Regions from separate parts of the Streptomyces sp. CA-243310 genome, predicted to be linked through region 3. Evidence: riboswitches for the same ligand, from Rfam matches in the RefSeq annotation. Region 3 holds a riboswitch; each other region holds the start of a gene.
What was found. A riboswitch is a leader RNA that binds a small molecule or an ion and turns the genes downstream of it on or off. The one in region 3 is predicted to bind cobalamin.
Positions count from the first base shown of each region.

Region 1: linked by a shared signal. The riboswitch ahead of ACQEVM_RS13505 (ABC transporter substrate-binding protein) and the one ahead of metE (5-methyltetrahydropteroyltriglutamate--homocysteine S-methyltransferase) in region 3 are both predicted to bind cobalamin.
Region 2: linked by a shared signal. The riboswitch ahead of ACQEVM_RS06690 (ribonucleoside-diphosphate reductase subunit alpha) and the one ahead of metE (5-methyltetrahydropteroyltriglutamate--homocysteine S-methyltransferase) in region 3 are both predicted to bind cobalamin.
Region 4: linked by a shared signal. The riboswitch ahead of ACQEVM_RS07660 (energy-coupling factor ABC transporter permease) and the one ahead of metE (5-methyltetrahydropteroyltriglutamate--homocysteine S-methyltransferase) in region 3 are both predicted to bind cobalamin.

Region 1 covers NZ_JBNJMF010000001.1:3,012,051-3,019,706, forward strand. Annotated here, with positions in the region: gene ACQEVM_RS13485 (helix-turn-helix domain-containing protein) at 1-222, shown strand, start outside; gene ACQEVM_RS13490 (restriction endonuclease) at 915-1,280, opposite strand; gene ACQEVM_RS13495 (tRNA(His) guanylyltransferase Thg1 family protein) at 1,898-2,683, opposite strand; gene ACQEVM_RS13500 (hypothetical protein) at 2,926-3,336, opposite strand; cobalamin riboswitch at 3,402-3,540, shown strand; gene ACQEVM_RS13505 (ABC transporter substrate-binding protein) at 3,576-4,571, shown strand; gene ACQEVM_RS13510 (FecCD family ABC transporter permease) at 4,568-5,635, shown strand; gene ACQEVM_RS13515 (ABC transporter ATP-binding protein) at 5,632-6,462, shown strand; gene ACQEVM_RS13520 (VOC family protein) at 6,541-6,930, opposite strand; gene ACQEVM_RS13525 (N,N-dimethylformamidase beta subunit family domain-containing protein) at 7,137-7,656, opposite strand, start outside.
Region 2 covers NZ_JBNJMF010000001.1:1,399,960-1,407,615, forward strand. Annotated here, with positions in the region: gene ACQEVM_RS06685 (ribonucleotide-diphosphate reductase subunit beta) at 1-273, opposite strand, end outside; gene ACQEVM_RS06690 (ribonucleoside-diphosphate reductase subunit alpha) at 273-2,681, opposite strand; cobalamin riboswitch at 2,849-2,972, opposite strand; gene ACQEVM_RS06695 (GNAT family N-acetyltransferase) at 3,024-3,521, opposite strand; gene ACQEVM_RS06700 (YbdD/YjiX family protein) at 3,673-3,870, opposite strand; gene ACQEVM_RS06705 (carbon starvation CstA family protein) at 3,876-6,089, opposite strand; gene ACQEVM_RS06710 (GntR family transcriptional regulator) at 6,219-6,983, opposite strand; gene ACQEVM_RS06715 (extracellular solute-binding protein) at 7,274-7,656, shown strand, end outside.
Region 3 covers NZ_JBNJMF010000002.1:93,242-100,897, reverse strand. Annotated here, with positions in the region: gene ACQEVM_RS17960 (dihydropteroate synthase) at 159-674, opposite strand; gene metE (5-methyltetrahydropteroyltriglutamate--homocysteine S-methyltransferase) at 586-2,910, opposite strand; cobalamin riboswitch at 3,075-3,302, opposite strand; gene ACQEVM_RS17950 (short-chain fatty acyl-CoA regulator family protein) at 3,401-4,831, opposite strand; gene ACQEVM_RS17945 (MmgE/PrpD family protein) at 5,015-6,535, shown strand; gene prpB (methylisocitrate lyase) at 6,535-7,440, shown strand; gene ACQEVM_RS17935 (bifunctional 2-methylcitrate synthase/citrate synthase) at 7,459-7,656, shown strand, end outside.
Region 4 covers NZ_JBNJMF010000001.1:1,619,105-1,626,760, reverse strand. Annotated here, with positions in the region: gene ACQEVM_RS07680 (L-serine ammonia-lyase) at 1-826, shown strand, start outside; gene ACQEVM_RS07675 (SsgA family sporulation/cell division regulator) at 1,056-1,463, shown strand; gene ACQEVM_RS07670 (AMIN-like domain-containing (lipo)protein) at 1,594-2,097, shown strand; gene ACQEVM_RS07665 (flavodoxin family protein) at 2,175-2,888, opposite strand; cobalamin riboswitch at 3,028-3,224, shown strand; gene ACQEVM_RS07660 (energy-coupling factor ABC transporter permease) at 3,254-3,958, shown strand; gene ACQEVM_RS07655 (energy-coupling factor ABC transporter substrate-binding protein) at 3,955-4,296, shown strand; gene cbiQ (cobalt ECF transporter T component CbiQ) at 4,300-5,049, shown strand; gene ACQEVM_RS07645 (energy-coupling factor ABC transporter ATP-binding protein) at 5,046-5,867, shown strand; gene ACQEVM_RS07640 (PadR family transcriptional regulator) at 5,957-6,541, shown strand; gene ACQEVM_RS07635 (EF-hand domain-containing protein) at 6,586-6,798, opposite strand; gene ACQEVM_RS07630 (tRNA-dependent cyclodipeptide synthase) at 7,052-7,656, shown strand, end outside.

The DNA.
Region 1 (7,656 bases), on a different contig from region 3:
TCAAGCACGAAAGCCCGGGCTGTATGGCCTGTGGAGACGTTTCATGTGTACGACGACAAGCTCGTTTCAGTGGAACTCCTCTCAGCCCAGGTCAAGATCACACAACCCTCGGAGATCGCTCAATACCTCAAGGCCTTCGAGCAGTTGCGCTCATCAGCCGTGTACGGCGCGGAGGCCCGAGCCTTGGTCCTCAAGGCCATCAATGCGCTCGACGGATCCTGAACGCACGAAATCGCCCCCTCCGCCCACGGGCGAGAAGGGGCGCTGTGGGTATCAGGCGGGCATGAGCCCGCGGATCGCGGCGGTGATCCGGCAGGCGAGGTAGACGTGACCCGCGTCGGTCGGGTGGACCGAGTCGCCGCCGATGTACGTGGCGACCAGGGGGGCCGTGATGAACGGCCCATGCGTGGCGACGAGCGTGCCGGCAGCGCCGTGACACGAGCTGCTGGGAGCCGAGATGAAGGGGATACCAGCCGCGGCGGCTGCCGCGCGAAACGTGGCATCGGTGTTGGTCCGCCCTGCGCCCGGGCTGCCGGAGCCCGGCCGCGCGGGTGCCTGACCGGGCCCTGAGCGGGTCAGAAGTCGGGGCAGATGTTCTTGTGCGCCACCTCAACGATCTTGGCGGCCTTGGTGAGGCCGTGGCCATCCGGGTGCGTGGCGCTGATCCACCGCTTGTTGGTCTGGTCGACCTGCTTGGTCTGGTCGTGGGGAATCGCTTGACCAGCCCGCAGGTGTCGATGCCACAGCTGATGGCCTTGTCGTCCTTGCCGTGGACGATGTCCCTGTCGATGGCGTTCAGGCCGGCGAGGAAGTCTGTTCGTGCGGTGCCCTTGGGTTCGGCGGGGAGGCCGGTGGCGGCGTGGGCGGCGTGCAGGTCGACGAGGAGCCGTGCGGGCATGTGTTCATGATGTCCGCTACATCCAGGGAGCCGGCCCGGTACGCGTCGCCCAGGCGGCGAGGTCGTTCTCGTCGAAGATCCGGATGCCTTGTCGGAGTGCGTAGTCCCGTGCGGGCTTGGTGAACGCTGATGTGGTGACAACTGCGGCGACATCGGCGCCGTGGATGCTGAAGCAGGTACCGCCGAAGCGCTGCATGTCTGGTGAGCCGACCTTGGTGGTGGGCCCGTACCGCTTGCACTGGATGACGATGCGCCTGCCTTGGGGGCAGTTGGCGACTACGTCGGCCCCGAGGTCGTTCGCGCCGCCGACGACTCCGGCGCCTTGGCAGCCGTCGCGTTCGCAGAGGAAGGCTATGGCGTGCTCGAACTGGCGGGGGCTCATTGCGTGGTAGCGGACGATCTCAGTCGATTGGATCTCGCGTACTCGCCGGTACTCGGCGGCGCGTCGCCGTCGCCTCCTGATGGAGCTGATCCACGCTGCGATAGGTAGCAGGAGGAAGACTGCCGCAGCTGCAACGCGTCCGTCGGCCCACATGAGGAGCGCTACGACGGCGGACAGTCCGACGAGGGTGGCGCCGGCGCATCCTTTTAATGTCATGTGGGAGCTGATCTCCGTGCGTCAGGGAGGGGCGGGCGGTCGAGGTTCGGTGAGGCTATCGATCCGCAACCGCTGTTGGAGTAGGTAGCCCGCTGTTGATCGAGTTGCGTCGTGCGTGATCAGTGAACGGTCCGTTGATGTCGACTTCAGTGGGTGTGGGGCCGGCCTCACCAGCCGTGGATCTCGCAATTCACAGTCGTGTGGTCGATCCACGGGAACGGTCGTGGAGACAGGCGTTCTGCCGATGTCGGGCGGACATGGGTCCGCCCGTCGGTCGCTGTCCCCGAGGGGTCCGACGGGCGGCATCCGAGTAGCACCGCAGCCCGCGGTCAATCGCTCGAATGTGTCAGGCCAGCCTAGGGCCGGTCACTGACAACGGCCGGGCGGGCGGGCGGCAGCGGTCAGGCGGGACGGTCGCCGAGGCCCGGCATCGCCGGGATCGTGCCGACCGGCCAACCGTCGATGTCGGCGGTGAAGTGCGGAGCGGGCACGGTTTCCCACCAGGAGCGGACCGCCGCGGTCACGTGCTCCGCCCCGGTCCGCGGGTCCACGTGGGTCGTTTCCCGTTCACCGCTCCTGCGTACCGCGATCCGTCCTCGTTTGCAGCCGTCGGGGTAGTCGTTCCAGTCGACCCCGGCCTCCGACCGCAGCAACTCGCGCATGCCGCCGGACGAAACGCCGTGCAGCCGCTCGTGGGGGAAATGGTTCTGCGCGGCCCTGCCGATGCTGTTGCGCACCGCGTCCCGCTGCCGCCACCGGAAGTAGTGGGCGACCTCGACGGGGTCGGAGAGGGTGAACAGGCGGGCGTCGAACAGGGCCCGCCCGCCCGGACGTCGCTCGTTGAGCACCGCCGTGGCCAGCGAGGCCGCGACGGACAACTGCTTCGCGACCACGCCGCCGAACCACGGCTCGGTGCCCGCACTGCCGAAGTCGGTGTACAGGACACTGATCTCGTCGGACTGCGTGTACGAGAACCGGGCCCCCGCGATCTCCGCGCACAGGGCCTCGGCGACCGCGTCCATGTCGGCCATGAAGGCCTCGTCGAAGGGGCGGGTCGCTCCCCGTGTGTAGGTGCGGAACGCGCGGCCGTCGACCCGGAGCAATGTGTAGGTGCGACGTGGCAGGACCGCACGGTGCGCCGCCTCGTACCGCTTCATCCGGTCACCCAATGCCGTGCCGTCCGCCATGTCGTCCCTTCGTCCGTGTTGCCCCAGTCTGGCACGCACGGGCTCGCGGGTCCGGAATACGACGATCGGGACGACCGGGCCCCGTGGCCGGCCCCCTCGTCCGCGCGGGCGCGCGGCGGCCCTCCCGTGGGGAGAGCGGGAGGGACGCGCGCCCGGGATGGTCCGGGAGCACACCGTATGCCCGCGTGTACGGGCGCGGGTAGGCATATGACAAGGGGAATTCCGGATGGCGGCGACGGGGCCTAGGCGTCGGAGCCACCCTCGTCGAGACCCTCGTCGGGCAGGTCGTGGCCGAGGCCGTGGTCGTAGGCTCCCGCCTCGACGCGCAGCGCCAGCTCGCGCAGTACGTCCATCGAGCTGACGTCCGTCCGGCCGGAGTCGTGGACCGCCGCCAGCGCACTGAACGCCGCGGCGAAGGATCCGACGATCGTGTGCATGGCGGGAGCCAGCGTCTCCCCGACGATGCGACCCACCTGGAGGGGAGTCGCGTCGGCCGGCACGCTGAAGTGCGGCATCATCTCGCTCAGCAACAGGGTGACGACACCCGGCTCCGAGGGGGGACCGGCCTCGCCGCCGGCCTCGTGAGACCTGCGGACTTCCTGGGACTCCGTGAGGATCCCGATGACTCGCTTCATGATTTCCGCGCGCTCCATCCGGGGAGGGTAGCCCGTGCGGGGACGGCGGGTGAGGGGTTCTCGCGGGCCGGTTCGCCGCCGGGTGTCTGGCAGACTGGGCAGCGTTCTCCCAGGCGGTGCAGGACAGGAAACCGGTGCGAATCCGGTGCGGTCCCGCCACTGTGACCGGAGCCCGTCCGCGGGATCCGGGAGTCAGACACTGACGCACCGCCTCTTCACTTCGACCGGGGACGCGGATCCCCCGGAGAGGCTTCGCCATGTCGCGCTCGCGCACCGTTCTGCGCTCCCTCATACCCCTCGCGCTGCTGGCGCCCCTGGCCGCCTGCGGGGGCTCGCCGGGCGGGAAGGGCTCGGGGTCGGACGCGGCCTCCGGCACGGCGCCCGGGTTCCCGTACACCGTCACCAACTGTGGTGTGAGCACCACCTATCAGGCTCCGCCCCGTCGCGCGGTCACCATGAACCAGCACGCCACCGAGATCATGCTGGCGCTGGGGCTGGAGCAGAGGATCGTCGGCACCGCCTACCTGGACGACGCGATCCTGCCCGCCTACCGACCCGCCTACGACCGGATCAAGGTGCTGGCCAAGGAGTACCCCTCCAAGGAGGTCCTCCTCAACGCCGACCCCGACTTCGTGTACGGCGGCTACTCCAGCGCCTTCGACAAGGCGCAGGGACGCGACCGCGGGGGACTGGCCGCCTCGGGCATCGACTCCCGTCTCAACGTGGAGTACTGCGGCACCGGTCCGGTGGGACTGGAGCAGCTCAAGACCGAGATCACCGAAGTGGCACGCACCTTCGGAGTGCCGGAGCGCGGTGCGGCGCTGATCGAGGATCAGCAGCGGCGCATCGCCGCCGTCACCGCACGCGTCAAGGACAAGTCCGAGCCGGCCGTCTTCGCCTACGACTCGGGCGAGGCCTCCGCCTCGACCTCGGGGGGCACCGGCATCGGCAACGAGATCGTCTCCCTGGCCGGCGGGACGAACGTGTTCGCCGACCTCGACGACACCTTCGGCGACGTGTCCTGGGAGAAGGTCATCGAACGCAAGCCCGAGGTCATCCTGATCTATGACTACGCGGGGACCACCGTCGAGGCCAAGAAGCAGCGCCTGTTGAACGACCCGGCTCTCGCGCAGGTTCCCGCGATCAGGAACAAGCGGTTCGTGGTGCTCCCGCTGTCCACGGCCGTCCTCGGCGTGCGCGTCGCCGACGCCACCGAGTCCCTGGGGCGCCAACTGCACCCCGACGCCGCGTGAGCCCGCGCCGTACCCCGGTCGTCCTCGTCCTGCTCGCCGCCGCCCTGGTGGTCTCCGCCCTCGCGGGCCTCGCGCTGGGCGCGGTACGGATGGCCCCGGGCCAGGTGATCGACGTCCTCCTCGCAGGACCAGGACCAGGACCAGGACCAGGACCAGGACCCGGAGCGGGAGCCGGCGGTGGAGCCGCCGGTGCCATCGTGTGGGACGTACGGATGCCCCGCCTCCTCCTCGGCGCCGTCGTCGGCGCCGGACTCGCCGTGGCCGGAACCGTGTTGCAGGCCCTCGTGCGCAACCCACTCGCCGACCCCTTCCTGCTCGGCGCGTCCTCCGGAGCGTCGGCGGGAGCCGTACTGGTCATCGTCCTCGGCGCCGGAGTCCTCGACTCCGCGGGCGGGGCGGCGGTACCCGTCGCCGCGTTCGCGGGATCCATGGGCGCGCTCGTCGCCGTCTACGCGATGGCCCGGCGGGGCGGCACCATGACCACCGGCCGGCTGATCCTGGCCGGGGTCGCCGTCCAATACGTCCTGTCCGCCCTCACCAGCCTGGTCCTGGTCCTGGCCGCACACCCCGACCAGATCCGTAGCGTCCTCTTCTGGACCCTCGGCGGTCTCGGCGGGGCCCGCTGGGACGAACTGGCCCTGCCCTCGGTCGCGCTGCTCCTCGGTACCGGCCTGCTGATCGCCCTCGCACGCCCCCTGGACCTCCTGCTCGCGGGGGAGGAGGGCGCGCACACCCTGGGCCTGGACACCGCTCGGTTCCGGGCGGCGGTCTTCGTCCTCGCCTCGCTCGTCATCGGGGTGCTGGTCGCCTACAGCGGGGCCATAGGCTTCGTCGGCCTGATGGTGCCGCACGCCGCCCGCATGGTGGTGGGCGCCGGACACCGGGCGCTGCTGCCGGTGGCCGCGCTGGGCGGGGCCGTGTTCCTGACCCTGGCGGACCTGGTCGCGCGGACCGCGGCGGCGCCCGAGGAGATACCGGTCGGCGTGGTCACCGCGCTGGTCGGCGGGCCGTTCTTCCTGTGGATGCTCCGCAGGTCCACCCGGACCGAGGGGGTGGCCGGATGAACCCGTCGACAGGACGACCGGTGGAACTCGCCGTCGAGGACGTGGGCTACGAGATCCACGGCCGGACCCTGCTGCACGGAGTGGACCTCACCGCCCGCCCCGGCGAGACCGTCGGCGTGGTCGGCCCCAACGGAAGTGGCAAGACCACACTGCTGCGCTGCGTCCACGGCGCCCTGCGGCCCACCTCCGGCCGGGTGTTGCTGGACGGCGCCGACGCGGGGTCCATGGGCGTGAAGGAACGGGCCCGACGGGTGGCGGTGGTGCCACAGGAAGCCTCCGGAACGTTCGGGTTGACGGTCCGTGAGGTCGTCGCCATGGGGCGCAGCCCCCACAAGCGGTTCTGGGAGCAGGACGGCCCCGACGACGTCCGACGTGTCGCGGAGGCCCTGGAGGCCGTCGGGGCGGCCGGCTTCGCCGCCCGCCGGTTCGACGAACTCTCCGGCGGCGAACGCCAACGCGCCCTGGTGGCCCGCGCGCTCGTCCAGGATCCCGGCCTGCTGGCCCTCGACGAACCGACCAACCACCTGGACATCCGACACCAGTTGGAGATCCTGACCCTGGTCCGCGCCCTGCCGGCGACCGGCCTGCTGGTCCTGCACGACCTCAACCTGGCCGCGTCCTTCTGCGACCGGCTGTACGTGCTGGAAGCCGGCCGGGTGGTCGCCTCGGGGACCCCGGGCGAGGTGCTCACCGAGGATCTGCTGGCACGGGTGTACGGGGTACGGACCCGGGTCGGACCGCACCCGACGACGGGCGGCCCGAGCATCCTGTACCTGCCGCCGGACGCCCGCGGCACCTGCGACGGCCGGCCGGCCGGCCGTCGCTGACGGCAGGCGCCCGGTCGGGGGACGCGGGTGTCCCCGACCGATCCGCCCTGCCCGACCGACCGCCCGGCCCTTCCTGGCTCAGCCCTGGAAGCCGTACGGGCGGGTGATCAGTTCCAACCAGTGGCCGGACGGGTCGGGGAAGTAGACGCCGCTGCCCCCGTCGTTGTGGTTGATCTCGCCCGGGTGCCTGCGATGCGGATCTGCGTAGTACTCGGTTCCCGCCGCCTTGATCTTCTCGTAGGCCGCGTCGAACACGTCCTGGGAGACGAGGAACGCGTAGTGCTGGGGAGTGATGGACTCGCCGGGGGCGGCGGTCGCGAAGTCCAGGGTGACGCCGTTTCCGGTCTCGACGGGGATGAAGGGACCCCACTCGGTCCCGACCTCCAGACCCAGGATGTCGGCGAGGTACTCGGCGGACCATCGGTTGTCACGGCTGTGGACGATCGTGTGGTTCAGCTCTACTGACATGGGTGGATGCCTCCGAAAGGCATGTCACGGCGCCTCCATGCCTCACCCGGTCGGTGACCGACACGCGACGCCGTCCGCACGAGCCTAAGCACACGGATCGGGCCGGGTCCATCGGTATTCGGTCGAATGAGGCGCCGCGGAGCGGGGTGCCGGGGACGGTGGTGTCGGGAACGGTGCCGACGACCCCGTCGGGAACGTCCGCCCGATCAGGAACGTCCGTACACCGAATCGACGTTGTCCCGCGCGGGACGCGTCCGCCCTGCCGGCCCGGCGGCGAAGACCCGCAGCAGGTTCTCCGTCACCCGTGTGGTCAGCGCCCCGGAACGCGCGTCCAGACCGTGATTGCCGCCGCCTCGCCCGTCGCCCGTCGCGTCGAGTGCCTCGACCCAGCGCATCGTCCCCGTGGCAAACACCCCGGCGCCGCTCGCCACGGTGTAATAGGCCGTGTCCTGATGGCTGGGCCTGCCCTCGCAGACCACGGGGGAGTGGGCGATGATCTCGATCGGGCGGGGTGTCGGGAATCCGGTGTCCACCTTGTCGTACTCGACGCCGACCAGGTGCGCGAACCCGTCGCCTGCCTTCACCCCCGTGCCCTCGAACAGCCAGTGCCCGGGCCGCGCCACCACGTAGGGGGCGTCCACCGGGTAGCCGTCGTAGATGACACCGAGCAGGGAACTCTCCGGGTCGGCGGCGGGAGCCGAGCGGAAGTCGACCGTCGCGGGGTGG
Region 2 (7,656 bases), on a different contig from region 3:
GGAGTTGATGTGCTTGTACAGGGTCAGCACGAGGTTGTTCGAGACGATCGAGTCACCCGTCGCGAAGAACGCGACCAGGCGGCCGATCATGTGCTGCTCGGACGGGGTCAGCTTCGCGAGGTCCGCGACGTCCGAGTGGAGGTCGACCTCCTCGACCGTCCACGTGTTCTTGATCGCGTCGCGGTAGCGCTCGTAGAAGTCCGGGTAGCGCATCGGGCGGAGCGTGAGCTCGAAGCCCGGGTCCAGGAGGTTCTTGTTCTCGTTGGAGCTCATTACTGGCAGGCCTCGCAGGACTCGGGGTTCTCAAGGGAGCAGGCCAGCGCGTCGGCGTCGACGGCCTGCGGAAGCGGGGTGGCCGCCGCCGGGACGGCGGAGCCGGACGCCGCGCGGGCGATCTTCGTCGCCGGGCGCGAGCGCAGGTAGTACGTGGTCTTCAGGCCCTGCTTCCAGGCGTACGAGTACATCGAGGACAGCTTCCCGATGGTCGGCGTCTCCAGGAACAGGTTCAGCGACTGCGACTGGTCGAGGAACGGCGTACGGGCCGCCGCCATGTCGATCAGGCCGCGCTGCGGGATCTCCCACGCCGTGCGGTACAGCTCGCGCACCTCGGCCGGGATCCAACCGAAGCCCTGCACCGACCCGCTGGCCTCGCGCAGCGCCTCGCGGGACTGGGCGTCCCACACGCCGAGCCGCTTCAGCTCGGCCACCAGGTAGGCGTTCACCTGGAGGAACTCACCGCTGAGCGTCTCGCGCTTGAAGAGGTTGGAGACCTGGGGCTCGATGCACTCGTACACACCGGCGATCGACGCGATCGTCGCGGTCGGGGCGATGGCGAGGAGCAGCGAGTTGCGCATGCCGGAGGTCGCGACCCGGGCGCGCAGCGCCTCCCAGCGCTCCGGCCAGTTCAGCTCGGTGTCGTAGTGGTCCGGGTGCAGGACGCCGCGGGCGGTACGGGTCTGCTCCCAGGCGGGGAGCGGGCCGTTGCGCTCGGCGAGGTCGCAGGAGGCCTCGTACGCGGCCAGCATGATCCGCTCGGAGAGCTTCGTGGACAGCGCCCGCGCCTCGGGGGAGTCGAAGGGCAGCCGCAGCTGGAAGAAGACGTCCTGGAGGCCCATCGCGCCCAGACCCACCGGACGCCAGCGGGCGTTGGAACGGCCGGCCTGCTCGGTCGGGTAGAAGTTGATGTCCACCACGCGGTCGAGGAAGGTCACGGCGGTGCGGACGGTCGCGTCCAGCCGCTCCCAGTCGATGTCGCCGTCGACCACGAACGCGCCGAGGTTGACCGAACCGAGGTTGCAGACGGCCGTCTCGCCGTCGTTGGTGACCTCGATGATCTCGGTGCACAGGTTCGAGGAGTGGACGACGGTGCCCGGCTCCGCGGTCTGGTTCGCCGTGCGGTTGGAGGCGTCCTTGAACGTCATCCAGCCCTGGCCGGTCTGCGCGAGGGTGCGCATCATCCGGCCGTACAGCTCCCGGGCGGGCATGGTCTTGCGGGCCAGGCCGGCCGCCTCGGCCTTGCGGTAGGCGGCGTCGAAATCGTCGCCCCACAGGTCCACCAGCTCGGGGACCTCGGCCGGGGAGAACAGCGACCAGTCGGAGTCGGCGTTGACCCGGCGCATGAACTCGTCCGGCACCCAGTGGGCCAGGTTCAGGTTGTGCGTGCGGCGCTGGTCCTCGCCGGTGTTGTCGCGCAGCTCCAGGAACTCCTCGATGTCCGCGTGCCAGGTCTCCAGGTAGACGGCGGCGGCGCCCTTGCGCCGGCCGCCCTGGTTCACGGCCGCGACGGAGGCGTCGAGGGTCTTCAGGAACGGCACGATGCCGTTGGAGTGGCCGTTGGTGCCGCGGATCAGCGAACCGCGGGCGCGGATGCGGGAGTACGACAGGCCGATGCCGCCGGCGTGCTTCGACAGGCGGGCGACCTGGTGGTAGCGGTCGTAGATCGAGTCGAGCTCGTCCAGCGGGGAGTCCAGCAGGTAGCAGGAGGACATCTGCGGGTGCCGGGTGCCGGAGTTGAAGAGGGTGGGGGAGGACGGCAGGTAGTCGAGGCGGCTCATCAGCCGGTACAGCGAGGCCACTTCCTCGACGGCCTGGACCGTCTCGTTCTCCGCGAGACCACAGGCCACGCGCAGCATGAAGTACTGGGGGGTCTCGATGACCTGGCGGGTGATCGGGTGGCGCAGCAGGTAGCGGCTGTGCAGGGTGCGCAGGCCGAAGAACCCGAAGCGGTCGTCGGCGCCCTCGGCGAGCGCGTGCTCGACCAGCGCGTTCAGCCTGCTCGCGTGGGTCGCCACGAACTCGGCCGTGCGGTCGGCGATCAGGCCCTCGCGGTGGCCGACCTCGACGGAGGCGGAGAACGAGGTGGACCCCTGGCCCGCGGCCTCGTCGCGGACGGCGAGCGTCAGCAGGCGCGCGGCCAACCGGGAGTACGCGGGGTCCTCGGAGATCAGACCCGCGGCGGCCTCGGTGGCCAGCCCGCGCAGTTCGGCCTCGTCGGCGGCGGAGCTGCGACCGCGCAGGGCGGCGGCGGCGACGCGGCCGGGGTCGGTGTCGGGAAGGTCGGCCGTCAGCTCGGTCAGGGTGCGCAGCAGCGCGGCCCCGGGTCCCCCGGACGTGATCGCGGTCTCGATCGCGGACTCGGACGGAACGGACTCTGCGCGCGGTGCGGAGGGCGCGATGGTCACGGGGGGAGCTCTCCCTTGCTCGGCTCCGGGAACACCGACGGCGCGGGCGCGAGCGGGCGCATGCGGACCGCGCACGCTCCGGCCCGGACAGGGCGGGCGGTACGTGCACCGCATGGCGTCCACCGGCCCAACCGCGAGGCCCGGACGTGTCTGCACCCGGTTCGGTCGAGCCGGGCGCGCTGTCGACAGGTCCTCGGACTTGTAGTTGCACGAATGGGTGCACTTCACACCGTTGCGGGACAGTTCCGGATTCGCACCGGATTCCCCTGCGACGACAGCGAGCACGAGCATACATGTGGGGGCGGGTGGATGCGTGACCCCCCACATGTTGTGTCGGCGTGGTTACAGCTCCAGACGGTAGGTCAGGAGGGTGAGGCCCGGGATCGGGGCCCAGTCTCGTTCTGGTGTTCGGGTGAAGCCGAGGCGCTCGTAGATCCTGTGCGCCCCCGCCATCGACCTCTGGGTCGACAACACCAGGTGCGTCACACCCTCCAGGGCCCTCGCCCGGGCCATGCACGCCCGCACCAGGGCCTCGCCCGCGCCGCGTCCGCGCGCCTCGCCGGCGACGGCCAACATCCGGAACTCCGCCTCGCCCGGGCCGGCGATGTCGGCCAGCGGGCTCGTGTTCGAGGCGAACGTCACTCCGCCGAGGACCGTGCCGTCGTGGTCCGCGACGAGCACCTCCCCGGAGGCGGCCCGGCCGGCCACGTCGCGCAGCACGTTCAGGTACGCGGCGTCCTCGTTGAAGTCCAGCAGCCCGTCGTCCAGGTAGGCCTGCGCGGTGATGTCGCCGAGCTCTTCGAATTCGGCGACCGATGCCGCCCTGATCACGATGTCCATGCCGTCGAGTGTGTCGGACGGGCGGGCGAGGGGTCGCACGTGTCCACGGACGGGGAGGCGAAGGGGGCGCGCCCCCTTCGCGGACGGGCACGCGAAAGGGCCGCCGGGTTCCCGGGGGAACGCGGCGGCCCTTCGAGGGCCCCGGACGGGGTCAGCAGCAGCGGAAGCCCTCGCGCGGGTCGGCTTCGCGGGCGTCGGTGCGGGCCCGCTCGAAGGCGCGCCGGGTCATGACCTCGGCGTCGGCGTCGTGCGCGCGGGCGTGCGCGACGTACCGGTCGTACGCGGCCTCGCCCGAGAACTCGCGGACGTAGAACCGGGTCTTCGCCCACGCCCCGCGCACGGCCGTCAGGCCGCTCACGCGACCGGTTCCCGGGTCTTGCCGCCGCCGGAGTCGAGGCCCGCCGCGGCGAGTTCCGCCCGTTCCTCGGGGGTGGCGATCAGGCCGGCCGGGGCGACGATCCTCGACTCGGTCCACGGGGTCTCGGTGAGGGTGACCGTCTCCGGCTTGCGGACGGCCTTGACGCAGGTGCGGGCCGCGTCCAGCAGCACGATGATGATCAGGACCGCGAACAGCACCGACAGGACGCCGTCCACCGTGGCGTTGGTGACCACGGTGTGCATCTCGCCCATGTTCTTGGCGGGCTTGAGCACCTTCCCGGCCTCGATGCCGTCCTGGTACAGGTCCCGCTGCGCGAAGAACCCGATCTTCGGGTTGTCGGAGAAGATCTTCTGGTAGCTGGCGGTGAGGGTGACCGCCACGTCCCAGGCCAGGGGGACGCCCGTCACCCAGGCCCACTTCAGTCGGCCCGACTTGATCAACAGTGTGGTGCAGACGGCCAGGGCCACCGCCGCGAGGAGCTGGTTCGCGATGCCGAACAGCGGGAAGAGCTGGTTGATGCCGCCCAGCGGGTCGCTGACGCCGACCCACAGGAAGTAGCCCCAGCCACCGACGACGACCGCACTCGCGATCCACACGCCCGGCTTCCAGCTGACGTCCTTGAAGGACTTGTGCACGTTGCCGAGGGTGTCCTGGAGCATGAACCGGCCGACCCGGGTGCCCGCGTCGACGGTGGTCAGGATGAACAGCGCCTCGAACATGATGGCGAAGTGGTACCAGAAGGCCTTCATCCCGGCGCCGCCGATGACCGACGAGAAGATCTCCGACATTCCGAGTGCGAAGGTCGGCGCGCCGCCCGTCCGCGACAGCAGGCTGGTCTCCTCCACGTCCTTCGCCGCCTGGGCGAGGGCCTCCGGCGAGATGGCGAAGCCGAAGTTCGTCACCGCCTGCGAGGCGGTCTCGACGGTGGTGCCGACCACGCCGGCGGGGGAGTTGACCGCGAAGAACAGTCCGGGCTCGATGATGCACGCCGCGATCACCGCCATGACGGCGACGAAGGACTCGGTGAGCATCGCGCCGTAGCCGATGACCTGGACCTGGGTCTCCTTCTGGATCATCTTCGGGGTGGTGCCCGAGGAGACCAGGGAGTGGAAGCCCGACAGCGCGCCGCAGGCGATGGTGATGAACACGAAGGGGAACATGGAACCGGCGAAGACCGGTCCGTCGCCGCGTGAGGCGAACTCGGTCACCGCGGGCATCTTCAGCATCGGCATGGCGATGACCACGCCCACCGCGAGCAGCGCGATGGTACCGACCTTCATGAAGGTGGAGAGGTAGTCGCGGGGCGCGAGCAGCATCCACACCGGCAGCACCGACGCCACGAAGCCGTACGCGACCATCCAGATGACGAGGGTCTGCTTGTCGAGCGTGAAGAACTCGGCGAGCGAGGAGTCCGCGACCCAGCCGCCCGAGACGATGGCGAGCAGCAGCAGGGCGACGCCGATCAGGGAGACCTCGGTGACGCGCCCGGGGCGCAGCACGCGCAGGTAGAAGCCCATGAGCAGGGCGATGGGGATGGTCATGCCGATGGAGAAGACGCCCCAGGGGGAGTCCGCCAGGGCGTTGACGATGACCAGTGCCAGCACGGCGAGCAGGATGATCATGATGGCGAACACGGCGACCAGGGCGGCGGCTCCGCCCACCGGGCCGATCTCGTCACGGGCCATCTGTCCGAGCGAACGGCCGTTGCGCCGGGTCGAGAAGAAGAGCGTGACCATGTCCTGGACCGCCCCGGCGAAGATCACGCCCGCGACGATCCAGATCGTGCCCGGGAGGTAGCCCATCTGCGAGGCGAGCACCGGGCCGACCAGCGGGCCCGCGCCGGCGACGGCGGCGAAGTGGTGACCGAAGAGCACGCGACGGTCGGTGGGGTGGAAGTCGACACCGTTGTCGAGGCGTTCGGCCGGGGTCGCCCGGGTCTTGTCCACCTTCAGTACGCGGTTCGCGATGAAGCGCGCGTAGAAGCGGTAGCCGATCGCGTACGAGCCCAGGGCGGCGGCGAGCAGCCACGCGGCCGAGATCTCCTCGCCCCGGGAGAGGGCCAGTACGCCCCAGCCGATCGCGCCGATGAGACCGACGAGTACCCAGACGGCGATCGACTTCGGCGAGAGCCCCCCTGACGAGGCTCCCGCCGTGTCCCGTTGTGTACCTGTTGCTTCCGGTTCCGCCATGATCGTCGTCCCCTCGTTGATCACTGCTTGGGCGCAGGGAATCTACGGGGGCCTGACCGGTGAACGTAAGCCCCCGTCCGTATAGCGGTACGAGCGTCCACCGGGGGTCGATCAGGAGTCAACCGTTGATCAGAGGGCAGGTCGCTGAAGGCGGGCGACGAATTTATAACGGTCGCCGCGATACACCGAACGTACCCATTCGACCGGTTCGCCGTCGGCGTCCAGCGAGTGCCGGGAGAGCATCAGCATCGGCAGGCCGACGTCGGTGCCGAGCAGTCCGGCCTCGCGCGGGGTGGCCAGCGAGGTCTCGATGGTCTCCTCGGCCTCCGCGAGCCGTACGTCGTACACCTCGGCGAGGGCGGTGTAGAGGGAGGTGTACTTGGCCAGTGAACGGCGCAGCGCGGGGAAGCGCTTCGCCGACAGGTGGGTGGTCTCGATGGCCATCGGCTCACCGCTCGCCAGGCGCAGTCGCTCGATGCGCAGCACCCGCCCCCCGGTGGTGATCTTGAGCAGTCCGGCGAGCGTGTCGTCGGCCGTCACGTAGCCGATGTCGAGCAGCTGCGAGGTGGGCTCCAGCCCCTGGGCCCTCATGTCCTCGGTGTACGAGGAGAGTTGGAGGGGCTGGGACACCTTGGGCTTGGCCACGAAGGTGCCCTTGCCCTGGATGCGTTCCAGCCGGCCTTCGACGACGAGCTCCTGCAGGGCCTGGCGGACCGTGGTCCGCGAGGTGTCGAACTCGGCCGCCAGCGTGCGCTCCGGCGGCACCGGTGTGCCCGGGGGGAGCGTCTCGGTCATGTCGAGCAAGTGCCGCTTGAGTCGGTAGTACTTGGGCACCCGCGCCGTGCGAGTGGCCGCCCCGCCTTCCGGCTCCGTGGTCGCCCCTTCGGTGGCCATCGCCGCCCGCCTTCCCGACTCCAGTTTCGCTGCCGTCACCGGCTCCTCCATATGTGCGGTCACATCGTGACACGAGCGGGAGGACAGGCCTCCTCCCTCCCCCAGGTGTCGGTCCGATAACGGACCGATCACCCGCTCATTAGACCCTTGACACCCCTAAAGGTCTAGGCCAAGCTCCGGTTACTGGTCTAAACCAATATGGATCGGATCCCGGCCCCACGTGCAGTACTTCGCGTATGTCACCGCGGCGGGCAAGGGAAGTGCATGAAGGCATCCCTGAGGAGGGTGGCGTGAAGCGCAAGCTCATCGCGGCGGTTGGAGTCGCGGGCATGGTTATCGGCCTGGCGGCGTGCGGTGGCTCGGACGACAAGGGCGGCAACACTGCCGACAAGGCGTCCGGCGCCAAGGAGTTGACCGTCTGGCTGACGGTCGACGCCCAGAACAACTGGCCGGAGCTGGTGAAGGCGGCCGACGACGCGGTCGTCGCGAAGCACCCCGGTCTCACCGTCAAGCACGAGTACTACGGCTGGCCGGACAAGAACGCCAAGCTGGACGCCGTCCTCGCCACGGACAAGGCGCCCGACGTCGTCGAGATGGGCAACTCCGAGATGATCGGCTACATGTCGACCGGAGCCTTCTCCGAGGTGGACCCGTCGAAGTTCGACAACTCCTC
Region 3 (7,656 bases):
GGCTCCCCGCCCCTCCCGGAGCGAGGAACCGCTCGGGGCCCCCGCTGTGCACACACGCGTGGTCGAACTCAGGTATACAGCCGCAGATCCCCCTCACCACCGACCCGAGACACCTAAACATCCACCCTCCTGTCCGTCGGCAAGCCACTCAGGCACGTTCAGCCCGCCGTCCCGATCGCGTGGGCGACCCTGACCGCGTCGGCTGTCGCCCGGACGTCGTGCACTCTGACGGCCCAGGCTCCCTGGTAGGCGGCGATCGCGGAGAGGGCGGCGGTGGCGGCGTCCCGTCCGTGCGCGGGCGGCGGCGCGCCGTCCGCGTCGGCCAGGACATGCCCGAGGAACCTCTTCCGGGAGCCGGCGACCAGAACGGGGCGGCCGAGTGCGCACACCTCGGCCAGTCCGGCCACCAGAGAGAGGTCGTGCTCGGCTCGTTTGGCGAAGCCCAGTCCGGGGTCGACCACGAGGCGGTCCGGCGCGATGCCGGCGGCCACGACGGCCTCGACGCGGGCGCCGAGTTCGGCGACAACCTCACGCACCACGTCGTCCGGGTCGGAGGCTTGTGCCTCCGACCCGGACGACGAGACATCAGCCGTTGTCGGCCGGCAGCTCTGCGCGGACCTCGCGGGCCGCCGCCACCAGGTTCTCCAGGGAGGCGCGGGTCTCGGTCCAGCCACGGGTCTTCAGCCCGCAGTCGGGGTTGACCCACAGCCGTTCGGCGGGAATGGCCTCAAGTCCCTTGCGGAGCAGGGCTGCCGCTTCCTCCGTGGAAGGGATGCGCGGCGAGTGGATGTCCCACACGCCCGGTCCGGCCTCGCGCGGGTAGCCGTGCTCGGCGAGCTCGTCGGCTACCTGCATGTGGGAGCGGGCGGCCTCCAGACTGATGACGTCGGCGTCGAGGTCGTCGATGGCCTGGACGATGTCGCCGAACTCGGCATAGCACATGTGGGTGTGGATCTGGGTGTCCGGCCGGACGCCACTGGTGCTGAGGCGGAAGGATTCGGTGGCCCACTCCAGGTACTCGGCGTGGTCGGAGGCCCGCAGCGGCAGTGTCTCGCGCAGCGCCGGCTCGTCGACCTGAATAACTGAAGTGCCTGCCGCTTCAAGGTCGTTGACCTCGTCGCGGAGGGCGAGGGCGACCTGGCGGGCGGTGTCGCCGAGCGGCTGGTCGTCACGTACGAAGGACCAGGCGAGCATCGTGACGGGGCCGGTCAGCATGCCCTTGACCGGCTTCGTGGTCTGCGATTGGGCGTAGGAGGTCCAGCGCACGGTCATCGGCTCGGGGCGGGAGATGTCCCCGGCCAGGACCGGCGGGCGGACGTAGCGGGTGCCGTAGGACTGCACCCAGCCGTGCTGGGTGGCGAGGTAGCCCGTCAGCTGCTCGGCGAAGTACTGCACCATGTCGTTGCGTTCGGGCTCGCCGTGCACGAGGACGTCGATCCCGGTCTTCTCCTGGAAGGAGAGCACCTCGCGGATCTCGTTCTCGATCCGCTCCTCGTAGCCCACGGCGTCGATGCGGCCCGCGCGCAGGTCGGCGCGGGCCACCCGCAGTTCGTCGGTCTGCGGGAAGGATCCGATGGTGGTGGTCGGCAGGAGCGGCAGGCCCAGGTGGGCGCGCTGAGCCACCGTGCGCTCGGCGTAGGGCTGCGCGCGGCGTCCGTCGGCGTCGGTGATCGCGGCGGTTCGGGCCCGGACCGCCGGGTCGCGGGTGAGGGCGGAGGCGGCGCGGGAAGCCAGGTCGGCCCGGTTCGCGGAGAGCTCGGCGGTGATCGCCTCGGTGCCCTCGGAGAGGCCACGCGCCAGCGTGGCGATCTCGGTGGTCTTCTGGCGGGCGAAGGCGAGCCAGCGCCGGATCTGCGGGTCGATGTCCTGTTCGGCCGTTGCGTCCAGCGGGACGTGCAGCAGCGAGGAAGACGCGGCCACGTCCACCTGGTCCGCGAGACCGAGGAGGGTGCCGAGTGTGGTCAGCGACTTCTGGTAGTCGTTGATCCAGATGTTGCGGCCGTTGACGACACCGGCGACGAGCCGCTTGCCCGGCAGGCCGCCGACGGCAGCGAGGCCCTCCAGGTTCGCGGCGGCGGCTCCCGTGAAGTCCAGGGCGAGGCCCTCGACGGGGGCGGCGGCGAGTACCTGCAGGGCGTCGCCGAGCCGGTCGAAGTAGGAGGCGACCAGCAGCTTCGGCCGGTCGGTCAGCGTGCCGAGCCCGCGGTAGGCGCGGGCGGCCGTGTTCAGGTCGGCCGGGGTGCGGTCCTGGACGAGGGCGGGCTCGTCCAGTTGCACCCACTCGGCTCCGGCGGCACGCAGGTCGGCGAGGACTTCGGTGTAGACGGGCAGCAGCCGGTCCAGCAGGGTCAGCGGCTCGAAGTCATCGGCCACACCCGGGGCGGGCTTGGCCAGCAACAGGTAGGTGATGGGGCCGACCAGCACCGGACGGGCCGAATGGCCCAGCGCGAGGGCTTCCTTCAGCTCGGCGACCTGCTTGGTCGAATCGGCGGTGAAGACGGTGTCCGGGCCGAGTTCGGGGACCAGGTAGTGGTAGTTGGTGTCGAACCACTTGGTCATCTCCAGCGGGGCGACGTCCTGCGTGCCGCGGGCCATCGCGAAGTAGCCGTCGAGCGCGTCGGCGGCAACCGCCCGGCGGTGTCGCTCGGGGACAGCGCCGACCATGATGCTGGTGTCCAGGACATGGTCGTAGTACGAGAAGTCGCCGGTCGGAACCTCGGAGATGCCGGCGTCGGTCAGCTGCTGCCAGTTCGAACGGCGGAGTTCGGCCGCGGTCTCCCGGAGGGCGTCGGCGGTGACGCGGCCCTTCCAGTAGCCCTCGATGGCCTTCTTCAGTTCGCGGTTCTGTCCCTGGCGGGGGTAGCCGTACACGGTGGCTCGTGCTGCCGCGGCTGCGGGCTTCGCTGTCACGGAACTCTCCTTCGCGAGATGTGTCCACAACATCCCGGAGACGGGACGCGGACGCGAAGGGAACGACAGAACGGGCGGCCCACCCTGCGGGGAAACCCGCACGTGCCGCTCGCTGTGTACGCCGACCCGCCCACGAGGTCACCGAGATGTCCGCACGGGAATCGTCCACGTGCGGGCAACGGGCAGGTCTTCGGACTCGCGGGCACGCCGGCCGGAGTTTCCCGGCGGGCACCTAATGGCCGTCGCTTCCCAGGACCGTTGTCCGGTCCCAGTGCGTATGACGGCGGTCGTTCCCACTCACCGCTGCGGGGCAGTCCCGGATTCCCACCGGGTTCCCTCTTGCGACGCATCCCGCCTGGCGGACGGGGCGAACCAGTTGCAGGGACCACATTAGGTCGATCCGATCGAGGGAGGGCAAGGCCGTCCACATGTCGGACGCCGGAATTGAGACGTTCCGGCAAAGGAGCGCCGGATCCCAGCGGCGGGCGATTCAGTGCTCCCTGACGACCGGGTACGGCACGTAGGTGCGCAGATCGGGGTCGACAGCCAGACTGCCGCCGGCCGGGGGGCGGGCCCGCTGGGCGCAGTCCTGCCGTTCGCAGATCCGGCAGCCCAGACCGATGGAGGTGGTGGCGCGCGGGTCGTGCAGGGCGATGCCCTCCGCGTAGACGAGGCGGGGTGCGTGCCGGAGTTCGCAGCCGAGGGCGACGGCGAAGTCGGCTCGCGGCGCGTGATGGCCGAAGCCGCCGCGGGTGACCGTCCGCGCGATCCAGAAGTACTTCTTGCCGTCGGGCATTTCCGCGACCTGGGTGAGGATGCGGCCGGGGGAGGAGAAGGCTTCGTAGACGGTCCAGAGCGGGCAGGTGCCGCCCAGGCGGGAGAAGTGGAAGTCGGTCGCGGACTGCCGCTTGGAGATGTTGCCCGCGCGGTCGGCCCGGAGAAAGGAGAACGGCACTCCACGGTGACCGGTGCGCTGGAGGGTGGACAGACGGTGGCAGACGGTCTCGAAGCCGACGCCGAAGAGTGCCGAGAGAAGTTCGATGTCGTAGCGCACCTTCTCGGCCGCCGTGTGGAAGGCGGTGTACGGCATGAGGAGGGCGCCGGCGAAGTAGTTGGCGAGTCCGATCCGGGCCAGCCCCTCCGCCTGGGGAGAGGCGAGCTCGGCGGATGCCACCAGCTGGTCCAGCAGCGGGCCGTGCTCCAGTAGCGCGAGTTGGGTGGCCAGTTGGAAGGCGCGCTGCCCTTCGCTGAGCCAGGGGGACAGCAGGAGCAGACCGCTGCCGGCGTCGAAGCGCCGCGCGTCGGCGGACCGTTCCGGCCCCGCGCGGAGCACCTTGATGCCATGCCGGGTCGACAATCGGCCGGTGAGCGCATCGGCGGAGCGGCCGACCTGACCGAGGCCGAGGTCCGCGGCGGTCTGTTCGGCCTCTGTCTCCAGGGCGGGGAAGTGGTTGTGGTGGGCGTAGAAGAAGTCCCGCACCTCGTCATGAGGCTCGGCGGGCAGCAGGCCCGCGGTGTCCTCGGGGGAGGCCAGGGCGGCGACCCGCTCGGAGGATTCCCGGTAGCGCCGGTGGAGGGCGACGAGCGCCCGGGCCACCTCCGGATGATCGCGAGCGACGTCGGCGATCTCCTCCTGCGGTACGGAGGTACCGCATGCCTCGTCACCGAGAGCGGTGCGCAGATCGGTGGCCAGCCGCTCCTCGCCGGCCTCGGAGAAGAACTCGGGATCGACGCCGAAGACCTCGGCGATCCGCAGCAGCACGGGGGCCGTCAGCGGACGCCGGCTGTGTTCGATCTGGTTGAGGTAGCTGGTGGACAGGCCGAGGGCGCGGGCGAGCTCGACCTGGTTCATGCCCCGCTCACGGCGCAGCCTGCGCAGCTTCGCGCGGGCGTAGATCTTCTGTCCGGCGGCCCGACCCATGGTGATCAGACTCCTCTCAGCGCCCTCTTCCGTGTGAAGTTATCATTCGCAGATTTTGCAAAATTTGCAGATTCGCACGTTTCGCATGGACGAATTACGCAATGTGGAGCCATCGCGCCGGGCTCGCCGCGTGGGAAGACTCAGTGGCGTACGACCCAACCACCGCACGCCGCGAGGAGTCCCGTGATCGACCACCAGGTACGCGTCCACCCCAGCGCCGACCGTCTGCCCCGCGAGGAGCAGCTCGCCTGGAAACTGGCCGCCGTCGCCACCGGTACCCAGGACGTGCCGAACCTCGACCCCGAGGCCTCGGAGATGGTGATCAACCGGATCATCGACAACGCGGCGGTCGCCATCGCGTCGCTGCGCCGCCGCCCGGTCGCCGTCGCCCGCGCCCAGGCCCTCGGTCACCGGACGCCGTCAGGCGCGTCGGTCTTCGGAGTCGCGACCGGAACGCGGGTTTCGCCGGAGTGGGCCGCTTGGGCCAACGGCACCGCGGTCCGCGAGCTGGACTTCCACGACACGTACCTGGCCGCCGACTACTCCCACCCCGGGGACAACATCCCGCCCCTGCTCGCCGTGGCCCAGCGCACCGGCCGCTCGGGCGCCGACCTGCTGCGCGGCATCACCGCCGCCTACGAGATCCATGTCGCCCTGGTGAAGGGGATCTGCCTGCACGCGCACCGCATCGACCACGTCGCCCACCTGAGCGCCGCGACGGCCGGCGGGATCGGGGCGATGCTGCGGCTGGACACCGAGACCGTGTACCAGGCCATTCAGCAGGCCGTGCACACCACCACGGCGACGCGGCAGTCCCGCAAGGGCGAGATCTCCAGCTGGAAGGCGTTCGCGCCGGCCTTCGCGGGCAAGGTCGCTATCGAGGCGGTGGACCGGGCCATGCGCGGCGAGGGATCCCCCTCACCGATCTACGAAGGGGAGGACGGGTTCCTGGCCTGGATGCTGGACGGCCCCGAAGCCTCGTACACGGTCACGCTGCCCGCGCCCGGGGAGGCCCGCCGCGCCATCCTCGACACCTACACCAAGGAACACTCGGCCGAGTACCAGGCGCAGGCGATCATCGACCTCGCGCGCGGGTTGCGGGAGAAGGCCGGCCCGCTGGAGAAGGTCCGCTCGATCGTCCTGCACACGAGCCATCACACCCACAACGTCATCGGTTCCGGCTCGGGCGACCCGCAGAAGTACGATCCGGCCGCCGGCCGGGAGACCCTGGACCACTCGGTGCCGTACATCTTCGCCGTCGCGCTTGAGGACGGCGGCTGGCACCACGAGCGCTCGTACGCCCCCGAGCGGGCCCAGCGGCCCGCGACCATCGAGCTGTGGCAGAAGATCTCCACGGTCGAGGACCCGGAGTGGACCCGCCGCTACCACCACCGGGACCCGGCCCGCCGTGCGTTCGGTGGCCGCGCCGTGATCACCCTGGTGGACGGCACGGTCATCGAGGACGAACTCGCGGTCGCCGATGCCCACCCCGCCGGCGCGCGCCCCTTCGACCGCACCGGCTACGAGGGCAAGTTCCGCACTCTGACCGAGGCCATCGTCACCCCCCGGGCGCAGGAGGACTTCCTTCGGACCGCAGGGCGGCTGGCGGACCTCGCCACCGCCGACCTGGCGGGCCTCTTCCCGGCCGTCGACACGAACGCCGTCGCCGCCTACGACGCCCAGCTCCCGAAGGGCCTGTTCTGATGCTGCACACCCACACCACGCCAGGTTCCCGCCGCCGCCGATTCCGCGAACAGCTGGGCTCCGGAAGGCTGCTGAAGATCCCGGGCGCGATCAACCCGTACTCGGCCAAGCTCATCGAGCAGGCCGGCTTCGACGCCGCCTACCTCTCAGGAGCGGTACTCGCCGCCGATCTGGGCCTGCCCGACATCGGCCTGACCACCTCCACCGAGGTCGCCGCCCGGGCACAGCAGGTGACACGGGCGACCGACCTACCGGTCCTCGTCGACGCCGACACCGGCTTCGGCGAACCGATGAACGCCGCCCGCACGCTCCAGCTCATGGAGGACGCCGGGCTGGCAGGCCTCCACCTGGAGGACCAGGTCAACCCCAAACGCTGCGGACACCTCGACGGCAAGACCGTCGTGCCGCGTGAGGAAATGACCCGCAGGCTCCGTGCCGTCATCGACGGCCGCCGCGACCCGGACTTCCTGATCATGGCCCGTACCGACGCCCGCTCGGTGGAAGGGCTCGACGCGGCCATCGACCGGGCCAAGGCGTACGTGGACGCCGGCGCCGACGCGATCTTCCCCGAAGCCCTCGCGGACGAGGCGGAATTCGAGGCGTTCCGCAGGGCCGTCGACGTACCGCTGCTCGCCAACATGACCGAGTTCGGCAAGAGCCGCCTCCTCGATGCGGCCACCCTCGAGAACCTCGGCTACAACATCGCGCTCTACCCCGTCACCCTCTTCCGTCTCGCCATGGGCGCGATCGAGGACGGACTGCGCACGCTGGCCGTCGAAGGCACCCAGGAGTCCCTGCTGCCCCGCATGCAGACCCGCTCCCGGCTCTACGAGGTGCTCGGCTACGAGGACTACGACACCTTCGACTCGGCCGTCTTCAACTTCACCCTTCCGCCCGGCAACTGACATGCACCGGAGGCCATCATGACCGCCACCGCCACCGCCACCGCACCCGAGATCCACCGAGGTCTCTCCGGTGTCTTCGTCGACACGACCGCCATCTCCACCGTCATCCCGGAGACGAACTCCCTCACCTACCGCGGCTATCCCGTCCAGGACCTCGCCGCCCGCTGCACCTTCGAGGAAGTCGCCTACCTCCTCTGGAACGGTGAACTCCCCGAC
Region 4 (7,656 bases), on a different contig from region 3:
GCTGCGGCTGGCGAACGAGAACGGCCTGTCGATCTCCTCGCTGATGCTGGAGAACGAGAAGGCCTGGCGCACCGAGGAGGAGATCCGCGCGGGCCTCCTGGAGATCTGGCGGGTCATGCAGGCCTGCGTATCGCGCGGCATGTCCCGCGAGGGCATCCTGCCGGGCGGTCTGCGCGTCAAGCGCCGCGCCGCCGGCACCGCCCGTCAGCTGCGCGCCGAGGGCGACCCGCAGGCGCACGCCATGGAGTGGGCGACGTTGTACGCGATGGCCGTCAACGAGGAGAACGCGGCGGGCGGCCGTGTCGTCACCGCCCCCACCAACGGCGCCGCGGGCATCATCCCGGCCGTCCTGCACTACTACATGAACTTCGTGCCGGGGGCCGACGAGGACGGCGTGGTCCGCTTCCTCCTCGCGGCGGGCGCGATCGGCATGCTCTTCAAGGAGAACGCCTCGATCTCCGGCGCCGAGGTCGGCTGCCAGGGCGAGGTCGGCTCGGCCTGCTCCATGGCGGCCGGTGCCCTCGCCGAGGTCCTGGGCGGCACTCCCGAGCAGGTGGAGAACGCCGCCGAGATCGGCATGGAGCACAACCTCGGCCTCACCTGTGACCCGGTCGGCGGGCTGGTGCAGATCCCGTGCATCGAGCGGAACGGCATGGCGGCCGTCAAGGCGGTCACCGCCGCCAAGATGGCGATGCGCGGCGACGGCACCCACAAGGTTTCCCTCGACAAGGTCATCAAGACCATGAAGGAGACCGGCGCCGACATGAAGGTGAAGTACAAGGAGACCGCTCGCGGCGGTCTCGCGGTCAACGTCATCGAGTGCTGACCCGAGTCTCCGCCCGGCGCCGCGCGCGCCGGCCCGTCGAGCCCGCCCTCCGGCCGGAGGGCGGGCTCCCGCGCGTCCGGGGGCCGGCGTCCGCCCCGCGCCGGCGCAAGACGGGCCGAGCGGCCCGTCCGGGTCGGGACCTTGGACCCCCGGATGCGGGGAAGGCGTGGGGTTAGCTTGCCGGAGGGGCAGGAAACACCCCCGCCGACAGAGAGGCGCACCCCCCACCATGACGATCACGGAGCACCGCGTCCTCCCCCTCCGCCTGGAGGCCGCGACCACCCCCATCCCGGTACGGGGGACGTTCGTGTACCGCACCGACCGGCCTTACGAGATCGCCCTCGACTTCGAGGGGGCCGGGGTGCACATCGCGCGCTGGGTGTTCTCCCGGGATCTGTTGCTCGACGGGCAGACCCGCGCCACGGGCGAGGGCGACATACAGGTCTGGCCGCGCTGGAAGGCCACCGAGCCGCGGATCTTCCTGGCGTTCAGCAACGGCGAGCAGGGGTGTGTGATGTCCGCCCGGGCGAAGGACGTCCGGGCCCTGTGCCGCCGGCTCGTGGAGCTGGTGCCGCGCGGGCAGGAACGGCGGCACTACGACCTGGACGCGGAACTGAGCGCGCTGCTGCCCGGCTGACGGCGCGGCTCGCGCCCCCGTGCCGAGCCCCCGCGCGGCTCGTGCCCGATCCGGTGCAACCACGGGCGCCCGGGAAGTGTCTTCTGTTGTGACACCGCTGTCCCCGTCTCTGAAGAATCGGGGGGACGTCATGCGTCCGCCACGTCGCCGTCAGGTCACCGCACTCGTCACGGGCACGCTGCTCGCCGCCGGAATCGGCCTCGCCGCACCGGCCTCGGCCGCCACCCGCACCCTGTCCACCACGCTGGTCACCAATGCCCGCTTCGGCGGTCACTGCACCTTCGACCGGCTCGTCGTCGACCTCCAGGGGTCCGCTCCCCCGGTCACCGTCACACCCGTTTCCCAACTGGTCTACGACGGGTCCGGCAAGCCCGTGCCGCTGGCCGGGAAGTTCTTCCTGGAGATCCGGCTGCACCCGGCGGCCGGGCACACCGACGCCGGCCAGAACGTCTACCAGGGGCCCCGCCTACAGAAGATCAACCTGTCCAAGCTCAAGGGCGTGGCCTACACCGGCGACTACGAGGGGTACGTGACCTTCGGCGCCGCCTTCGACACCAAGCCCACCTTCAAGACCGGCGTGCTGCACGCGCCGGAGCGGCTCGTCGTCGACTTCCCGCACCCGGCGACCTGCTGAACCGTCGCCCGGCACACGGGTCGAACGGTCGAGGGGCCCGGGGCGTGCGTCGCCCCGGGCCCCTCGTGTCCTCCTGCCTAGCGGTGCTCCGGATTGGGGAAGTCGAAGCGGCAGCCGGCGTCCCATTCCGAGCGTTGGTTCCCATGGGCGGGCATGCCGCCGGCCCGCTTGAGCAGGGCGGCCAGGTGCATCAGGTTCCAGGTCATGAACGTGGTGTTCCGGTTGGTGAAGTCGTTCTCCGGGCCGCCCGAACCCGGATCGAGGTACGAGGGTCCGGGCCCGGCCTCGCCGATCCAGCCCGCGTCGGCCTGCGGCGGGATCGCGTAGCCGAGGTGCTGGAGGCTGTAGAGGACGTTCATGGCGCAGTGTTTGACGCCGTCCTCGTTGCCGGTGATCAGCGCACCGCCGACCCTGCCGTAGTAGGCGTACTGGCCCCGGTCGTTCAGGATCGAGGAGCAGGCGTAGAGCCGCTCGATGACCTGCTTCATCACGGAGCTGTTGTCGCCGAGCCAGATCGGCCCGCACAGCACGAGGATGTCGGCGTCCATGATCTGGCTGTAGAGGACCGGCCACTGGTCGCTCTCCCAGCCGTGCTCGGTCATGTCGGGCCAGACACCGGTGGCGATGTCGTGGTCCACGGCGCGGATCAGTGAGGTTCGGGCACCGGCCGCCTCCATCACCGCACGGCTCCTGGAGATCAGCCCCTCGGTGTTGCTGGTCTCGGGCGAGCGCTTGAGCGTGCAGTTCACGTAGACGGCGCTGAGGTCTGAGTAGTCGTGTTCGTCGGCCACTCCCCCACCCTGCGCGGGCCGCCGCGCGTGCGCCAGCGGGCCGCGCCCGTCCGGGGGTCACCCGGATCGGCCCTGGTCGGAACGGGTGGGCGGGGGGGTGCGGGAACGGGGTCGGGTTGTTACGGGTCCGCGCGGCCGACTAGGGTCAGCGGGCCTTGGTGTTCGGGAAACCGGTGGAAAACCGGTGCGGCCCTCGCCACTGTGATCGGGAAGTCCGGCTCCACTCCCTTGCGGGAAGCCACTGGGCCCGCGCGGGAGACCGCACGGCCCCGGGAAGGCGGAGTCAGGGCATCAGTACCCGTGAGCCAGGAGACCGGCCAGGGCACGTCGTCCATCCACGAGGTGCTGGAGAGGTCTCCTTACTCATGCATATAGCCGAGGGGTTTCTGCCCCCCTTGCACGCGGTCGCCTGGGGCGCCGCGTCCGCTCCCTTTGTCGTACACGGTGTGCGCGCCCTCACCCGCGAGGTGAAGGCCAACCCCGAGAGCACGCTGCTGCTCGGCGCGTCCGGTGCGTTCACTTTCGTGTTGTCCGCCCTGAAGATCCCTTCGGTGACGGGCAGTTGTTCCCACCCCACCGGCACCGGGCTCGGGGCGATCCTGTTCCGCCCGCCGATCATGGCGGTGCTCGGCACGATCACCCTGCTCTTCCAGGCGCTGCTGCTGGCGCACGGCGGCCTGACCACGCTCGGCGCGAACGTCTTCTCCATGGCCATCGCCGGGCCCTGGGCGGGTTACGGGGTCTACCGGCTGCTCAAGAGGTTCGATCTGCCGCTGATGGTGACCGTCTTCTTCGGCGCGTTCTTCGCGGACCTCGTCACCTACTGCGTGACCAGTGTCCAGCTGGCGCTGGCCTTCCCCGACCCGGGCACCGGTTTCCTCGGGGCGCTCGCCAAGTTCGGCGGCATCTTCGCCGTCACCCAGATCCCGCTGGCCGTCAGCGAGGGCCTGCTGACCGTCCTCGTCATGCGGCTGCTGATGCAGTCGAGCAAGTCGGACCTGGTCCGGCTGGGCGTCGCGAGGCTGACGGCCCGTACCGGGACCAAGCAGGAGGAGGCGGCGGTCCGATGACCAGGAACGCGAAGATCAACACGGTGCTGCTGCTCCTGGTGGCGGCGCTGGCCGTGCTCCCGCTCGCGCTGGGTCTGGGCGAGGGCAAGGAGGAGCCGTTCGCGGGCGCCGACGCGCAGGCGGAGGCGGCCATCACCGAGCTGAAGCCGGACTACGAACCGTGGTTCTCGCCGCTGTACGAACCCCCGTCCGGGGAGATCGAGTCGGCCCTGTTCGCCCTTCAGGCGGCGCTGGGCGCGGGCGTGCTCGCGTACTACTTCGGCGTTCGCAAGGGCCGACGTCAGGGCCTCGCCCAAGCGGGCGCGACCGGTGGCCCGGCCGGCCACGCGGAGTCGTAGGCGGTGCTGCCGATCGACGTGGCTGCGCACGGCAGTCGCTGGCGCCGCCGCCATCCGCTGGAGAAGGCCCTGTTGGGGCTCGGGCTGACGGTCACGGCCGTGGCCCTGCCGCCCTGGCCCGGGGGGCCGCTCGTCGCGGCGGCCACCCTGGTGGTGCTGCTCGGGCCCGCCGGGGTGGCCGGGCGCCAACTGTGGCGGGCCTTCCGGATCCCGCTCGGTTTCTGCTTCACCGGAGCGCTTCCGCTGCTGTTCGCGGTGGGCGGTCCGGCGGGGCTGGTGTCGTGGGCCCCCGACGGGCCCCGGCACGCGGCCGAGCTGCTGTTGCGCACCTCCGCGGCCTCCCTCGGGGTGCTGCTGTTCGCGTTCACCACCCCGGTGTCGGACGTCCTGCCCCGGCTCGTGCGGGCCGGGGTGCCGGCGCCGGTGGTGGACGTGGCCCTGGTCATGTACCGGATCGGGTTCCTGCTGCTGGACTCGATGGCCCAGGTCCGCCGCGCCCAGGCGGCCCGGCTCGGGCACACGGGCCGGGCCGCGGTGTGGCGTTCGCTGGCCGGGCTGGCTGCGACCTCGTTCGTACGGGCCTTCGACCGCGCCGCGCGGCTCCAGGAGGGGCTGGCGGGGCGTGGTTACGACGGCACGCTGCGGGTGCTGGTGCCGCCGGCCACGCTGTCGTGGCGGTTCCTGGCCGCGTCCGGGGCGCTGTCGGCGGCCCTGGTCACCGTGACTCTCACCCTGAAGGGGCTGTACCTGTGAATCCGTTGGTGGAACTGTCCGGCGCGGGCTACGCGTACGAGGACGGGCCCGAGGTCCTCTCCGGCGTGGACTTCGGCATCGTCGAGGGCCGCGCGCTGGTCCTGCTGGGCCGCAACGGCAGCGGCAAGACCACCCTGATGCGGCTGCTCAGCGGGGGGCTGCGGCCGGGTTCGGGCACGTTGCGGCTCGACGGTGCGGTGGTGACGCACGACCGGGCCGGGCTGACCCGGCTGCGGCGGGCGGTGCAGTTGGTGGTCCAGGACCCGGACGACCAGTTGTTCGCCGCCTCGGTGGAGCAGGACGTGTCCTTCGGCCCGATGAACATGGGCCTGGAGCCCGACGAGGTGCGGGGTCGGGTGGACTCGGCGCTCGCCGCCCTGGACATCACGGCGCTGCGGGACCGGCCGACGCACCTGCTCTCGTACGGGCAGCGCAAGCGCGCGGCCATCGCGGGCGCGGTGGCGATGGCCCCGCGCGTGCTGATCCTGGACGAACCGACGGCCGGGCTGGACCCGGACGGGCAGGAGCGGCTCCTGGACGTCCTGGCGGGGCTGCGCACGGCCGGGACCACGGTGGTGATGGCCACGCACGACGTCGACCTGGCGGTTCGCTGGGCCGACGACGCGGCGGTCCTCACCCCGACCGGTGTCCGCGTCGGTCCGGCGGGGGAACTCCTCTCGGATCCCGCGTTGTTGGCCTCGGCCGGGCTGCGTCAGGCGTGGTCCCCGACGGTCACGGCCCTCCTGCGCGCCCACGGCCTGTTGGCCCCGGACGTTCCCGGCCCGAGGACCCCGGAGGCCTTGGCCGCGCTGCGGTGACGGCGCGGGCGCCCGACCGAGCACCTGCGGCGACCGGCGGCGAGGACGGAGCGCGCCGCCGGGATCGACCCCGAACCTAGGATGGCCGCATGTCGCTGCCGCACGCCATCCTCACCGCCCTGCTGGAGAAGCCTTCGTCGGGGCTGGAGCTGACCCGGCGGTTCGACAGGTCGATCGGGTACTTCTGGTCCGCCACGCACCAGCAGATCTACCGGGAGCTGAGCCGGCTGGAGGAGGCCGGGTTGATCAGGGCGTTGCCCGGCGAGGTCCCGGTGCGCGGGCAGCGCAAGGAGTACGAGGTGTTGCCCGCCGGCAGCGCGGAACTGGCCCGGTGGGTCGGCGAGAGCCAGGACCCGAAGGCCATCCGGGACCCCCTGCTGCTGCGGGTGCGCGCGGCGGGCGTGGTGGGGGCTCGGGGGCTCGGGGCGGAACTGCGCCGACATGTGGAGCTGCACCGGGGGCAGTTGGCGGAGTACGAGGCCATCGAGACACGGGACTTCCCGCCGGGACGGGACTCCGACGAGGACCGGCTGCGCCGGCTGGTGCTGCGCGGCGGGATCGGTCTGGAGACCTTCTGGCTGCAATGGCTGGAGGAGGCCCTGACCGAGGTCGAGGACATGGCTCCCCCGCAGGACGGACCGGGGGCGCCCGAGGGACCCGGGGTCACGGCCTGACCGCCTCCGGTCCCGGCAGGGGGCGGAGGCGGTCGGGACGGGGACTACTTGTTCAGGGCGACCCAGAACTCGTCGAAGCTCAGCAGGCCGTCGCCGTTGCTGTCCTTGGATGCGACCACGGCGTCCGCGACCGCGCCGGTGACGAACGCGTCACCCATGGCCTTCATGGCCGCGCTGTACTCGTCGGCCGTGACGAAGCCGTCGCCGTCCGCGTCGAACTTACGGAACGTCGCCCGCGCGCTCTCGATGTCCGCCACTGGGTCCACCCCTTCTTGGTGCTTGTTGACGGCTCAGGGTAGCGCCCGCCCGGGCGGGGCTCGTCCCCGGGTCCCGTTCGGCCGGCAGAAAGAAAGCCAATTACCGCCCGGTAAGGCGGAAGCAATAATTCCGGCCAATAATTCCGGCCTGCACTTGTCACGCTCCGGCATCGCGGCATAACGTACCGACATTGCCGCCACACCAGGAGCGCAGGGCTCCCAGGGACAAGCGGCAACAAGGGCGATCACACAGGTGACGATCACAGCTGACGCATCATTCGAAGTTCTGCCCTTCACCCGCACCTGCCGCCATATCTGGGAAGACGGCGACCATGTGCTCATCGGAGTGAGTCCCGGAAACAGCTACTTCAGCTCCGAGCGCATCGGCGACCTCGCCCGATGGGCCACGACCCGCTTCGCCCAAGTCGACTTCGTCTACGCGGACCTCCACGTCGACCGGATGTTCGCCGCCTTCGGATACTCCCCGGAGCACGCGGGGAAGCGGGCGGCGAAGGAGATCAAAGCGGTCCGGCGACGCATACTCAAAGGCGTGGAGGAATCAGGACCCCCACTCGCCGAGATTCGCGTGAGGGCGCTTTCGGAGTTCCAATCGAACCCCGTCTACCAACTCTTGCACCGCCGTGTGCTCCATTTCCTGGAGACCGACGAAGAATTCCGAAAGGGCTGCGAGGAAATGGCCCTTCACTTTGTCGGCTCGAAGTTGCCGGAAGGTGAATCGATCACCGACGCACAGTTGCGGGTCTGTTTCGACTACATGGCAGCCGAACTGCCGTTCTTCGTGGACACCCCGAGCATTCTCGACGTCCCGTCGTCGGTGGCGGCCTACCACGTCAAGAT